3 regions of the Aeromonas sp. FDAARGOS 1409 genome follow, and region 3 is predicted to be linked to each of the others. Evidence: riboswitches for the same ligand, from Rfam matches in the RefSeq annotation. Region 3 holds a riboswitch; each other region holds the start of a gene.

Region 1 (4,209 bases), 1.6 Mb from region 3:
CCCGGTTCCAGAGACAGGCTAGCGGCCGCTCTGGGGGCCCAGCATGCGATACAGGGTGCGATCCCCCTTGATCCTGTGGTGGTAGAGGGCGGCCGCCACGTGCAGCAGGACCAGCGCCGCCAGCGACAGGCAGCCGACGCGATGGACGCCGAAGAAGAAGGCGTTGACGTCGGGGTCATCGATGGGGTTGGCGACCGGGTAGAGCCAGAACAGGGAGTAGCCCTGCTCCAGCATCAGGAAGCCGCTCAGCAGCACCACACACATCAGGCTGTAGAGCAGGGCGTGAGCCAGCCGGGCGGCGGGGTGGTGCCGGGTCCGCTCCTCGGGCAGGGGGGGCCGCCAGTGCCGCCAGCCCCAGCGCAGCAGGAAGAGCGGGGTGATCAGGGTCGCCATCGACATGTTCAGCTCAGACAGAAATTGAAACAGCCTTGGGTGGCTGTCGATCACCAGGTGCATCAGGTAGCCGGCCAGGGTGGCGTAGAGGATGACGGCGGCCATCAGCCAGTGCAGCAGGCGGCTCAGGGGGTCATAGTAGTCTTTCGTCATGGGATGTTTCCGAGAGGGCCACGGCGGCACGAGGCCGCGGCAGCCAGGATGACAGGCACAAAAAAGAGGCCGCTCGGGCCTCTTCTGCTTGCGGGGGATCAGTTCACCAGGGTCCAGGCATCCTGCCAGTTGGTGCCCACGCCGGGCTCATACTGGGTCGCGGTACTGGTCCAGATGGTGCACCAGCCGCTGTAGGGGTAGGGCTTGCACTGATAGATCCTGCCGTCCTTGGGCTGCAGCACCTTGGTGCCGGCCTGATAGGAGGACAAGCCTTCCGGGAAGCGGTACTGGTAGTCGCCACCGCTGGCCGGATCCTTGAACATCAGATCCAGGGTCTGCTGCAGGGGAGCGCCGCCCGCCTTCGGCTTGCCCTCGATCACCAGCTGGTGATGACCCGTGCTCAGGCCGCCGACCTCCATGGTGAAGCTCTGGCTGCTGTCCTTGATGTCGGCGCTGGTCTGGCCCTTGGCGGCGCCGCCGTGGTCATACAGGGTGTTGGTGACCGCGAGATCCCCCTCGGCCGTGACGGTGAAATTCAGGGTGACCTTGCCGTTGTCGAGCAGGTATTCGCTCTCCAGGCCGCTCACGCTGATGCTGTCGCTCACCGGGGGTTGCTGCTGCTCGAGCTGGACCTCGACCCGCTGCAGGTTGCTGCCCGCCTTCAGATAGACGGGGTTCTGGCCGTAGACCGGGTTGAACTGGCCATCGCTGCCCTGCTGACCGGCGCGGATCTGGCTCTGCTCGGCGTTGATCCTGGCGGCCAGATCGTGGGCCCAGTTGTTCTTCTGACCCTGCTCGGCGGAGCCTATGGTCAGCACTGTCTGCAGATCGGTGCGCTCGCCGTTGGCGTCGAATACCCGGGTCCTGGCCTTGTCGCCGACCGCCAGATCGGTGGAGGGGTAGATGGTCCCGCCCTGGCTCCAGGTCAGCGGCGGCTGGGTACCGCCATCGAACTGGGCGTCGATGAGGTTGTAGAAGCTGTTGGCGGTATCGCCCACCTCCCAGACACCGAGGATGACCTGGTAGCCGGTGCGCGCCGGCAGGGTGCATTGATGGGTGACCTGCTTGGGCGGCTGCACCATGCCCCCGTCGATGACGCAGAATGGATTGAGATCGAAGGAGTCCCGGGTCAGCGGCTGATTCGGGTTCCACTCCTGCTTGGTGAGGTAGTAGCGCCAGTTGCGGGTGACGTGGTTGGCGGTGAAGGTCCAGCCGATGGTGAAGGGACCGGCCTGCACCTGGCGCTTGGTCCAGCGGTCGCTGGTCTGGGCGTTGAGCTCACCAAATTGCGAGTGGCCGGCCGAGGCGATCTGGCCGTCGGCGGGGCCGCCATTGGGGAAGCCTGACGGCGCCTCCAGGCTCTGTGGCTCCCACTGGATGGCGCCGCACTGGCTGTTGCCACCCGTCTTGCACAGATAGTTGCGCGACTCCGGCTGGCTGATGTAGCCGTGGGCGAGCACGCCGCCACTGGCCAGCAGCGCCAGCGCCGCCGCGAGGTGATTGAGTTTGATAGTTGCTGCCATACATTCCTCTGTTCGGTGATGTGGGCAGTCAAGTTGGCAGGGGGAATACCCCGTGACACACCTGAGTGTGGCAACCCCGCTATCCTGGACGTCATGTCTTTAGACCGGAGGCTTTGCGTCCTGGCCTTTCAACCAGTTTGCCAAATGACTACAAAAAGGGTCATGTGCCGCCAATGGCGACCCCTCATCATGACTATATTTTGTTAAAAAATTAAGTGTAAAAATTGACAGGTCTGTCTCATCGGAGCACCGCAATCCGGGATGCCGTCTTCCCGGGGGCTGTTCTTCGGGGCTTGGGGGAGACAGCCCGTAGCGGGCTCTCAGGGGGTTGATGAGGGTCTGTCCCCTGTCAGCCAGGCTGACAGGGGACGACGAGGTGCCACGTCAGTGGCGTGGCTGAGGGGTGACCCTGTGTGTGGACGAGGAGCCCTGAATCGGTCGTGGCGCCAGATCCGGGGCTGTGCTGCCCAGTCTGAACAGGGCCAGGCGCTCGTCCAGACTGCGGGAGAGTCCGGCCAGCAGTTCGCTTTCCCGGGCCAGCTGGGAGGCGGCCTGGGACATCTCGAGCGCCGAGTCGTTGATGCCGCTGACGTTGCGGTTCATGTCCTCCGCCACCATGCTCTGCTGCTCCGCCGCCGTGGCGATCTGGGTCGCCATGTCGCTGACGTGCTGGATGTGGTTGACGATGAGGGAGAGATCCTGACCCGCCTTCTCGGACTGGTTGACACTGCTCTCCGCCAGTTTCCGGCTGGCGTCCATGGCGCTGGCGGCGGTGACCGCCCTTTGCTGCAACTGGGTGATGGTGCTCTGGATCTCCTCGGTGGAGTGACGGGTCCGACTCGCCAGCTGGCGTACCTCGTCGGCCACCACGGCGAAGCCGCGTCCCTGTTCGCCGGCCCGGGCCGCCTCGATGGCGGCGTTGAGGGCCAGCAGGTTGGTCTGCTCCGAGATGGCGCTGATGACCGCCGTCACCTCGCCTATCTGCATCACCCCCTCCTTGAGCTGGTTGACCTGCAGGGTGGCCTGCTCCACCTCGGTGGCCAGCGCCTGGATGCCGTGCACGCTGGCATGGACATCCTGGTTGCCGAGCCCGGCCTCGCTGGTGGCGTCCTGGGTGTCCCGTGCCGTGTTCTCGGCGTGGCCTGCCACGTCGGAGATGGTGGTGCTCATCTCGTTCATGGCGGTGGCGAGCTGGGCCAGCTGATCCCGCTGGCTGTTGACCGCCTGGTTGGTCTGCTCGGCGGAGGCGGCGATGCGCAGGGCGGCATCCGCCACGTTGCGGGCGCCCTGGCTCGCCTCCAGCAGGGCGTGACGAATGGCATCCAGCCCCTGGTTGGTCGCGCTGGCGACGGCCCCCAGTTCATCCTTGCCGTGCACCGGGATGCTCACAACCAGATCCCCGGCGGCCACCCGGGCCATGGCCCGGTTGATCTCGGTGAGCGGGGTGACGATGGAGCGGCTGATGGCCAGGCCCAGCAGCCCCATCAGCAGGATCACCAGCAAGGTGGCCCCGCCCATCAGCCGGTACTGGGACCAGATGGTGGCCTGGATGTCCTGCAGCAGCACGCCGGAGCCCAGGATCCAGCCCCAGGGCTGGTAACCGGCCACCAGCGACATCTTCTGGGCCGCCTCGCCGGAGGGGGAGAGCCACTGGTACTCCAGGCGCCCGCTGCGGCCACCCTTGCCCAGATCCACCATGCGCTGCCAATGGGATTCGGCGGGCGTCCCGCCCATCTGCTGGCCGACCAGCTCCGGCTTGGCGGGATGCACCACCACGTGGCGGTTCTCGTCCAGCACGAACAGGTAGTTGTCCCCGTCAAAGCGCATGCTGTCGAGCATGGCCTTGGCCTGCGCCTGCGCCTGCTCCGGGGGGAGGGTGGCGGCCAGGGTCTGGATCCGGCTCATGGCCAGATCCAGCACCGCCTGCAGCCTGGCTTCCCGCTCGCTCATCAGATTGCGATGCAGGGCACTGGCCGAGATGAACAGCAGTGCGAGGAAGCCGATCAGTGCCAGTGAGAGCAGCAGCATCAGCTTGCGACTCACGGCGATATCACCGAGCTTGAACATAGTCTTTTCCTTACTTTCCCATGCGGGTCTGGTTATGACCGGTCTGCCGGCCGGACCTGATCGTTTTTATTGT
Region 2 (4,209 bases), 450 kb from region 3:
AACCATGTATTGCAGCTACGGGCCTATGAGGCTGGCAAGGGCAGGAAACCCAACCCCCTTGCTCCCTTGCACGTGCCGCCCGAGTTACGTCAACCTGAGAGGTAAGTTGTGAACTGGCGTGTATTGACCCAATCCTATACAGCTATCCCCATGATGCTGCTGGCCATCCTGGCGATGATGATACTGCCTCTGCCCGGCTGGCTGCTGGATGCCCTGTTCACCTTCAACATAGTGCTGGCGGTGCTGGTGCTGCTGGTCTCGGTCTCGGCGCGCCGACCGCTCGACTTCTCCGTGTTCCCGACCGTGCTGCTGGTCGCCACCCTGATGCGGTTGTCCCTCAACGTCGCCTCCACCCGGGTGGTGCTGCTGCACGGTCACGAGGGGCATGAGGCTGCCGGCAAGGTCATCCAGGCCTTCGGCGAGGTGGTGATCGGCGGCAACTACGTGGTGGGTCTGGTGGTCTTCGTGATCCTGATGATCATCAACTTCGTGGTGATCACCAAGGGGGGAGAGCGGATCTCCGAAGTCTCCGCCCGCTTCACCCTGGACGCCATGCCGGGCAAGCAGATGGCCATCGACGCCGACCTCAACGCGGGCACCCTGGATCAGCACCAGGCCCGGGCAAGGCGGGAAGAGATCGCCCGGGAAGCGGACTTCTACGGCGCCATGGACGGGGCCTCCAAGTTCGTCCGTGGTGATGCCATCGCCGGCCTGCTGGTGCTCATCATCAACCTGGTGGGGGGGCTGGCCATCGGCATCTTCCAGCACTCCCTGCCGGTCTCCGATGCGTTCCGTATCTATGCCCTGCTCACCATAGGTGACGGCCTGGTCGCCCAGATCCCCTCCCTGCTGATGTCCACCGCGGCGGCCATCATAGTCACCCGCGTGAGTGACGAGGGGGAGATGTCGGATCAGGTCGGCCAGCAGATCCTGGCCTCGCCCAGGGTCATCTATACGGCGGCGACCATCATGCTGATCCTGGGCCTGGTGCCCGGCATGCCCATGCTGGCCTTCCTCAGCTTTGCCGCCGTGCTGGCCTGGACCGGCTGGAGCGTCAGCAAGCGCCGGGTGGCGGATCCGGCGCTGGATGCGGCCGAGGCGCTGACGCGGCAGATGGTGCAGCCGGAGCCCCAGGGGCTGGACTGGCAGGATCTGCCCCCGGTGGACAGCGTCGCCATCGAGCTGGGTTACCGGCTGGTGCCGCTGGCGGAGGCGGACAAGGGGGCCGAGTTGCTCGCCCGGGTGCGCGGCATACGCAAGACGCTCTCCGAACAGTATGGCTTCCTGCTGCCCGAGATCCGGGTGCGCGACAACCTGCAACTGCAGCCGGATCAGTACCGCATCAAGCTCTCCGGCATCGCCCTGGCCTCGGGCAATGTGGATTGCCAGCGGCTGATGGCCATCAGCAGCGGGGAGACCTATGGTGCCCTGGACGGCGAGCTGACCCAGGATCCCGCCTACGGCATGAACGCGGTCTGGATCTCCCCCGACAACAAGGCCAAGGCCCTCAACCTGGGCTACTCGGTGGTGGATTCCGCCACCGTCATCGCCACCCATGCCAGCAAGCTGCTCAGGGAGCAGCTCGACGGGTTGTTCGGCCATGACGAGGTGGGCAAGCTGGGCCAGCATCTCGCCACCCAGTCTCCCCGGCTGGCGGAGGAGCTCAACCTGGCCCTGACCCAGATGCAGCAACTGCGGGTCTTCCGCCAGCTGCTCAAGGAGCAGATCAGCCTCACCGACATCCGCACCATAGCCACCACCTTGCTGGATGCGAGCGAGCTGACCAAGGATCCCGTCCTGCTGGCGTCCGATGTGCGCTGCGCACTGAAGCGCCAGATCGTCAGACAGGCGATAGGGTCCCGCGACGTGCTGGAGGCCTTCACCCTGGATGACCGGTTGGAGCAGACCCTGCTGACGGCCATGAGCCAGTCACAGCAGCAGGGCAAGATCCAGTTGGACAGCTTCCCGGTGGATCCCCAGCTGCTGGCGCAGTTGCAGCAGAACATGCCGCTGGTGAAGGAGCAGTTGCAGCAGCAGGGCCATGCCCCGGTGCTGGTGGTCATGCCCCAGCTCAGGCCTCTGATCGCCCGTTATGCCCGCTCCTTCTCGAAAGGGCTCAAAGTGCTCTCTTATAACGAGATTCCGGAAGAATTGCGGGTCGAGGTGATTGGGACCCTGGGCTGAAGTTGAATTGCCTTATTTCTTGCCGGTAGGAAGATACTATTCCGTATACCTGCTTGAATTGTCATATAAAGCCGTTATGATGTGACGGCTTTTGACGCGACACAGACTGACAGTGAACATAAAATATAAAAAGTGTCAGATGTGTCTCATGGCTTGAAGGATCACAAAGCCATGCCATCCAAATACGGGTCGTCGCATGATAAAGGCAAACTGTACTGAAAAGTCAGGACGCAAAGCCTCCGGTCTAACAGCATTGATGCTAATGATAGCGGGGTTGCCAAGGCCATGATTCTCGCCTTGTTTTTATGCAGATATAGGGCAGGTGCTCAATTAAGAAGCGCCGCTCTGTCTTTGTATGTCTTAATTTTCAGGTGTCAGTTCTGTTGATTGATTCATGTGCAATCACAGGTTCGAGATAATATGGTTTCTGATATTTCTATCAAGGAAAATTCAATATCGGTCGATATTGAAACCCATGCGAATTTATTATTTGTGTCCCCACGGTCATCAAATGGAAACCATATTGGGCAAATATTGTTGAATGCCGGCTATCGAATTTCCTGTCTGGATTCTGTGATGCAGGCCAAACAATTTATTTCGAACCATTGCGTCGATCTCATCCTGCTCGACATGGCGGTCATGACCGAGGCCGGGCCTGCCATGGTGCAGACGCTGGCGGGAACCGACTGCGTCATCCTGGTCAACGAGCACCAGGCCTATCTGGCGGCCGAGGCCATGCGGGCCGGCGCCATCGACTACATCATCAAGCCCTTCAGCCAGCGACAGATCCTCGATGTGGTCAGGGGGGCCCTGCGCCTGCGCCAGGCCATCCCCAACCTGATCGCCACCTCCCCCCAGAGCCTGCAGGTGCTGCAGCTCGCCAGGCGGGCGGCCAAGACCTCGGCCACCATCCTCATCGGCGGCGAGTCGGGGACGGGCAAGGAGCGGCTGGCCCGCTACATCCACGAGATGTCCAGCCGGGCGGCCAAACCCTTCGTGGCCATCAATTGTGCGGCCATCCCCGAGGCCATGCTCGAATCCATTCTCTTTGGCCACAGCAAGGGGGCCTTCACCGGGGCGACGGCCAGCCAGCAGGGCAAGTTCGAATTGGCCCAGGGCGGCACCCTGCTGCTCGACGAGATCTCCGAGCTGCCGCTGGCGCTGCAGGCCAAGCTGCTGCGGGTGCTGCAGGAGAAAGAGGTCGAGCGGCTGGGCAGCCACCAGGTGATCCCGCTGGATGTGCGGATCATCGCCGCCAGCAACCGGGATCTGAGGGAGCTGGTGCTGCGGGGGGCGTTTCGCGAGGATCTCTTCTACCGGCTCGACGTGCTGCCCATGAGCTGGCCCGCCCTGCGGGAGCGGCAGGACGACATCCTGCCCCTGGCGGAGTACTTCATCGAGCGTCACGCCCCCCAGCAGGGATACCGCCTCGGCGAGAGTGCGCGCAGGCAGCTGCTCTCCTACGACTGGCCGGGCAATGTGCGGGAGCTGGATAACGTCATCCAGCGCGCGCTAATTATGGCTCGCGGATTGCATATTCAGGCCGTCGATCTGATGCTGCCCCATTACGCCGCCGAAGCCGATCCCCCGCAGCCGCAGACGCTCGCGGCCCCGGAGGGGCTCAACGAGACCAAGCGGTATGCCGAATTTCAATTCGTCCTTGAGACGTTGCGCCGTTTCCGTGGTCACCGGACACGCACGGCCGAGGCCCTCGGGATGACGACCCGGGCACTTAGATACAAGCTGGCTGCCATGCGCGAGCAGGGCATCGATGTCGAGCAGCAGATACAAAACTAAGGGATAACCGAGTGAAGATTGAGATGATGTCATCACAGGTGACGCTCCTGCAGCAGATGCAGGAAATGCAGCGAGTCGCCAGCCAAACCCCTTCCATCGAGCCGAACGAGGCGTCTGCCGTCTCGTTCAGCGACGCCATGCGCGACGTCGTCGGCCGCGTTAACGAGCAGCAGAATATCGCCTCCAGGCTGATGACCGCCGTCGACGCCGGTCAGAGCGACGATCTGG
Region 3 (4,209 bases):
AACCTGGTCGGCTATGTGGCGGGCTCCCTGCTCTCCCGGGCGGCGGTGAGCGAGCGGCTGCAGGCGGCGAACTTCGTCGGCAAGCCGAGCCGGGACACCACGGCGCTCTACCAGGCGCGGGTCTCGGTCAAGGAGCTGGAGATGCTGGCGGCCCGCTTCGTCGGGTCGAGCCGGGTCAAGCGCGCCTTCGGCCGCTTCGCCGGCGAGCACGGCGGCACCCTGGCGCCCCAGATGCAGGCCTCCGCGGATCTCATCGCCCACACCGAGCGGCTGTTGGCCGGGGTGTTCGGCACCTCGTCCGCCCGTCTGGTGCTGGCCTCGGCCCTGCAAGGGCGCAACATGCAGCTCGAGGAGATCGCCACCATAGTGGACGAGGCCTCGGACGTGTTCCGCTTCAACCGCGGCCTGCTGCAGGGGGCCATCGAGCACATGGGGCAGGGGATCTCGGTGGTGGACAGGGAGCTCAGGCTGGTGGCCTGGAACCGGCGCTACATAGAGCTGTTCTCCTATCCCCCCGGCCTCATCCAGGTGGGGCGCCCCATCGAGGAGATCATCCGCTACAACGCCGGGCAGGGGCTGTGCGGCGCGGGGGACGTGGAGGCCCAGGTGGCGCGTCGGGTCGCCTTCATGAAGCGCGGCAGCCCCCACATCTCGGCCCGGGAGCGCCCGGACGGCCGGGTGATCGAGATGCAGGGCAACCCCATGCCGGCGGGGGGCTTCGTCATGACCTTCACCGACATCACCCCGTTCCGGGCGGCGGAGCGGGTACTGCGCGAGGCCAACGAGCACCTGGAGGCGCGGGTGGCCGAGCGTACCCACGAGCTCTCCGAGCTCAACCGCCAACTGCTGCTGGTAAACCAGCAGGTGGAGCGGGCCAACCAGTCGAAGAGCCGTTTCCTCGCGGCGGTGAGCCACGACCTGACCCAGCCTCTCAACGCGGCCAAGCTCTTCACCTCCTCCCTGCTGGAGATGCTGCCCCCGGAGGACGAACCGGCCCGCATCGCCCGTCACATCGACGACGCCCTGGGGGCGACCGAGGATCTCATCACGGATCTGCTGGACATCTCGCGCCTCGAGGCGGGCAAGTTCAAGGCCAAGAAGCTCGACTTCGCCCTGAGCGACGTGCTGGGCAACCTCAAGGCGGAGTTCGGGGTGCTTGCCCAGGCCGGGGGGATTCAGTTCTCCGTGGTGGAGAGCAGCCTCGCCGTCTACAGCGACGTGCGCCTGCTGCGCCGGGTGCTGCAGAACTTCCTCACCAACGCGTTTCGCTACAACCCGGGGGGCCGGGTGCTGCTCGGCTGTCGCCGCATGGGGGACAAGGTGCGCATCGAGGTGTGGGACAACGGCCCCGGCATCCCGGAGGGCAAGCAGGAGGCGATCTTCGACGAGTTCTCCCGCCTCGACCACTCCCGCACCGCCAGGGAGCAGGGGCTCGGCCTCGGACTCGCCATCGCCCGCGGCATCTCCCAGGTCCTGGGTCACCAGCTCTCCCTGCGCAGCTGGCCCGGAGCGGGATCCGTCTTTGCCATCACCCTGAACCTCGCGACCCGGCCGGTGACGCCGAGCCAGGTGACGACCCCCGCCCAGCGGGACAGCCAGCTGGAGGGGGTGAGGATCCTCTGCATCGACAACGAGGAGGACATCCTCATCGCCATGGCGTCCCTGCTGGGGCGCTGGGGCTGCGAGGTGCGCTGTGCCCAGAGCCTGGCCCAGGCAGAGGAGATCATCGGCGACGGCTTCCTGCCCGCCCTGGTGCTGTCTGACTATCACCTGGACGACGGCAAGACGGGGTTGCAGGCGCTGCATATGATCCGGCTGGCATATGGCAACGAGATAGGCGGCATCATCATCAGCGCGGATCGCAAGAGCGAGCTGCAGGCGCAGATCCGCGAACACGGCTTCGGTTATGTGAGCAAACCGGTCAAACCCCTCAAGCTGCGGGCCCTGATGAACAGCCTCTTGCTGCCGGTACAGTGACGGCATTCACATTATCGCGCATTGGGTGGTGATTTTTTAAAGGCCGTTTCGGCGCCATGAATGGGGTTTTTATCGCCATGTTGCCGGCCTTTTCCCCACCATGTCGGACAAATGAGTCCCTGTTGATGTCACTTCTGTCAGGTGGCGCGAAGGCGTCTCTCCTTTATAGTCATTTGGCGATTATTTTCATCGCAAACCAAGTTGTGCAAAAAAGGCAAACCGGGCGAAAGCCCGGGACGCAAAGCTTCCGGTCTAAGGGTCAGCGAACCTAGGATAGCGGGGCCACCACAGGTTGTATCGTCCATGGGCCAAGCCATGGTGGCGATGTTGTCTGCGTTACCTGTCAGGTTGCGTTGCCTTTTTCGTTGTTCATTCCAATAACGAAATAAGGAAATTCAATGATGTTCAGTCCAAAACATTCCCTGCTGGCGCTCCTGGTCGGGGGCCTCTGTGCCGCTCCCGCCTTCGCCGCCGCCCCGGGCAAACCCACCATAGGCTCGGGCCCCACCAAGTTTGCCATCGTCGAAGTCAATCAGTCCGCCTCGGCCTACAACCAGCTGGTGACCGTTCACAAGGACGGTGCCCCGGTCAGCGTGACCTGGAACCTCTGGTCCGGCGACGTGGGCCAGACCGCCAAGGTGCTGCTCGACGGCAATGAGGTGTGGTCGGGCCCGGCGTCCGCCGCAGGCACCGCCAACTTCAAGGTCACCAAGGGGGGGCGCTACCAGATGCAGGTGGCCCTGTGCAACGCCGATGGCTGCACCCTCTCCGACAAGAAGGAGCTGGTGGTGGCCGACACGGACGGCAGTCACCTGGCCCCGCTCAATGCGCCCCTCCAGGAGAACAACAAGCCCTACGCCAACAAGTCCGGCAAGGTGGTGGGGGCCTACTACGTGGAGTGGGGTGTCTATGGTCGCAAGTTCACCGTGGACAAGATCCCGGCCCAGAACCTGACCCACATCCTCTACGGCTTCACCCCCATCTGCGGCGGCAACGGCATCAACGACAGCCTGAAAGAGATCTCCGGCAGCTTCGAGGCCCTGCAGCGCTCCTGCGCCGGTCGCGAAGACTTCAAGGTCTCCATCCACGATCCCTGGGCGGCGATCCAGATGTCCCAGGGCAACCTCAGCGCCTGGGATGAGCCCTACAAGGGCAACTTCGGCAATCTGATGGCGCTCAAGCAGGCCCGTCCGGACCTCAAAATTCTGCCCTCCGTCGGGGGATGGACCCTCTCCGATCCCTTCTACTTCCTGGGTGACAAGACCAAGCGCGACACCTTCGTCGCCTCGGTCAAGGAGTTCCTGCAGACCTGGAAGTTCTTCGACGGCGTGGACATCGACTGGGAGTTCCCGGGCGGCCAGGGGGCCAACCCCAACCTGGGCGGCCCGAACGATGGCGCCACCTATGTGGTGCTGATGCAGGAGCTGCGCGCCATGCTCGACGAGCTGGAAGCCGAGACCGGTCGCCAGTATGAGCTCACCTCGGCCATCAGCGCCGGCGGCGACAAGATTGCCAAGGTGGATTATCAGGCGGCCCAGCAGTACATGGACCACATCTTCCTGATGAGCTACGACTTCAGCGGCGCCTTCGACCTGAAGAATCTGGCCCACCAGACCAACCTCTTTGCCTCCAGCTGGGATCCGGCCACCAAGTACACCACAGACAAGGGCGTCAAGGCGCTGCTGGGTCAGGGGGTGGCGCCGGGCAAGATAGTGGTCGGCGCCGCCATGTACGGCCGCGGCTGGACCGGGGTGAGCGGCTACCAGGCCGGCAACCCCTTCACCGGCACCGCCACCGGACCTGTGACCGGTACCTGGGAAAATGGCGTGGTGGATTACCGCGACATCGTCAACAACCGCATGGGCGCAGGCTGGGTGCAGGGTTATGACGAGGCGGCCGAGGCCCCCTATGTCTTCAAGGCCGGCACTGGGGATCTCATCAGCTTCGACAACGATCGCTCGGTCAAGGCCAAGGGGCAGTACGTGCTGGCGAACCAGCTCGGCGGTCTGTTCGCCTGGGAGATAGACGCGGACAACGGCGACATCCTCAACGCCATGCACGAGGGGATGGGCCACGGCGAGGGTAGCCTGCCGCCGGTCAACAAGCCGCCGGTGGCCAATGCCGGCAGCGATCTGAACGCCACGGGCCCGGCCGAGGTGACCCTCAACGGCAGCGCCTCCCACGATCCGGAAAACGGCGTGCTGACCTACGGCTGGAAGCAGGTCTCCGGGC

Evidence for each region. A riboswitch is a leader RNA that binds a small molecule or an ion and turns the genes downstream of it on or off. The one in region 3 is predicted to bind cyclic di-GMP.
Region 1: it holds a riboswitch for cyclic di-GMP, as region 3 does, so the genes downstream of both, gbpA (N-acetylglucosamine-binding protein GbpA) here and I6L39_RS02080 (glycosyl hydrolase family 18 protein) in region 3, are expected to answer to the same signal.
Region 2: it holds a riboswitch for cyclic di-GMP, as region 3 does, so the genes downstream of both, lafK (lateral flagellar response regulator transcription factor LafK) here and I6L39_RS02080 (glycosyl hydrolase family 18 protein) in region 3, are expected to answer to the same signal.

What each region holds. Positions count from the first base shown of each region.
Region 1 covers NZ_CP077395.1:2,022,886-2,027,094, forward strand. Annotated here, with positions in the region: gene I6L39_RS09700 (cytochrome b) at 19-546, opposite strand; gene gbpA (N-acetylglucosamine-binding protein GbpA) at 645-2,069, opposite strand; cyclic di-GMP riboswitch class I at 2,136-2,221, opposite strand; gene I6L39_RS09710 (methyl-accepting chemotaxis protein) at 2,454-4,136, opposite strand.
Region 2 covers NZ_CP077395.1:895,305-899,513, reverse strand. Annotated here, with positions in the region: gene flhB (flagellar biosynthesis protein FlhB) at 1-105, shown strand, start outside; gene lfhA (lateral flagellar biosynthesis protein LfhA) at 109-2,184, shown strand; cyclic di-GMP riboswitch class I at 2,379-2,466, shown strand; gene lafK (lateral flagellar response regulator transcription factor LafK) at 2,719-3,981, shown strand; gene lfiE (lateral flagellar hook-basal body complex protein LfiE) at 3,993-4,209, shown strand, end outside.
Region 3 covers NZ_CP077395.1:446,203-450,411, reverse strand. Annotated here, with positions in the region: gene I6L39_RS02085 (PAS domain-containing hybrid sensor histidine kinase/response regulator) at 1-1,977, shown strand, start outside; cyclic di-GMP riboswitch class I at 2,181-2,267, shown strand; gene I6L39_RS02080 (glycosyl hydrolase family 18 protein) at 2,379-4,209, shown strand, end outside.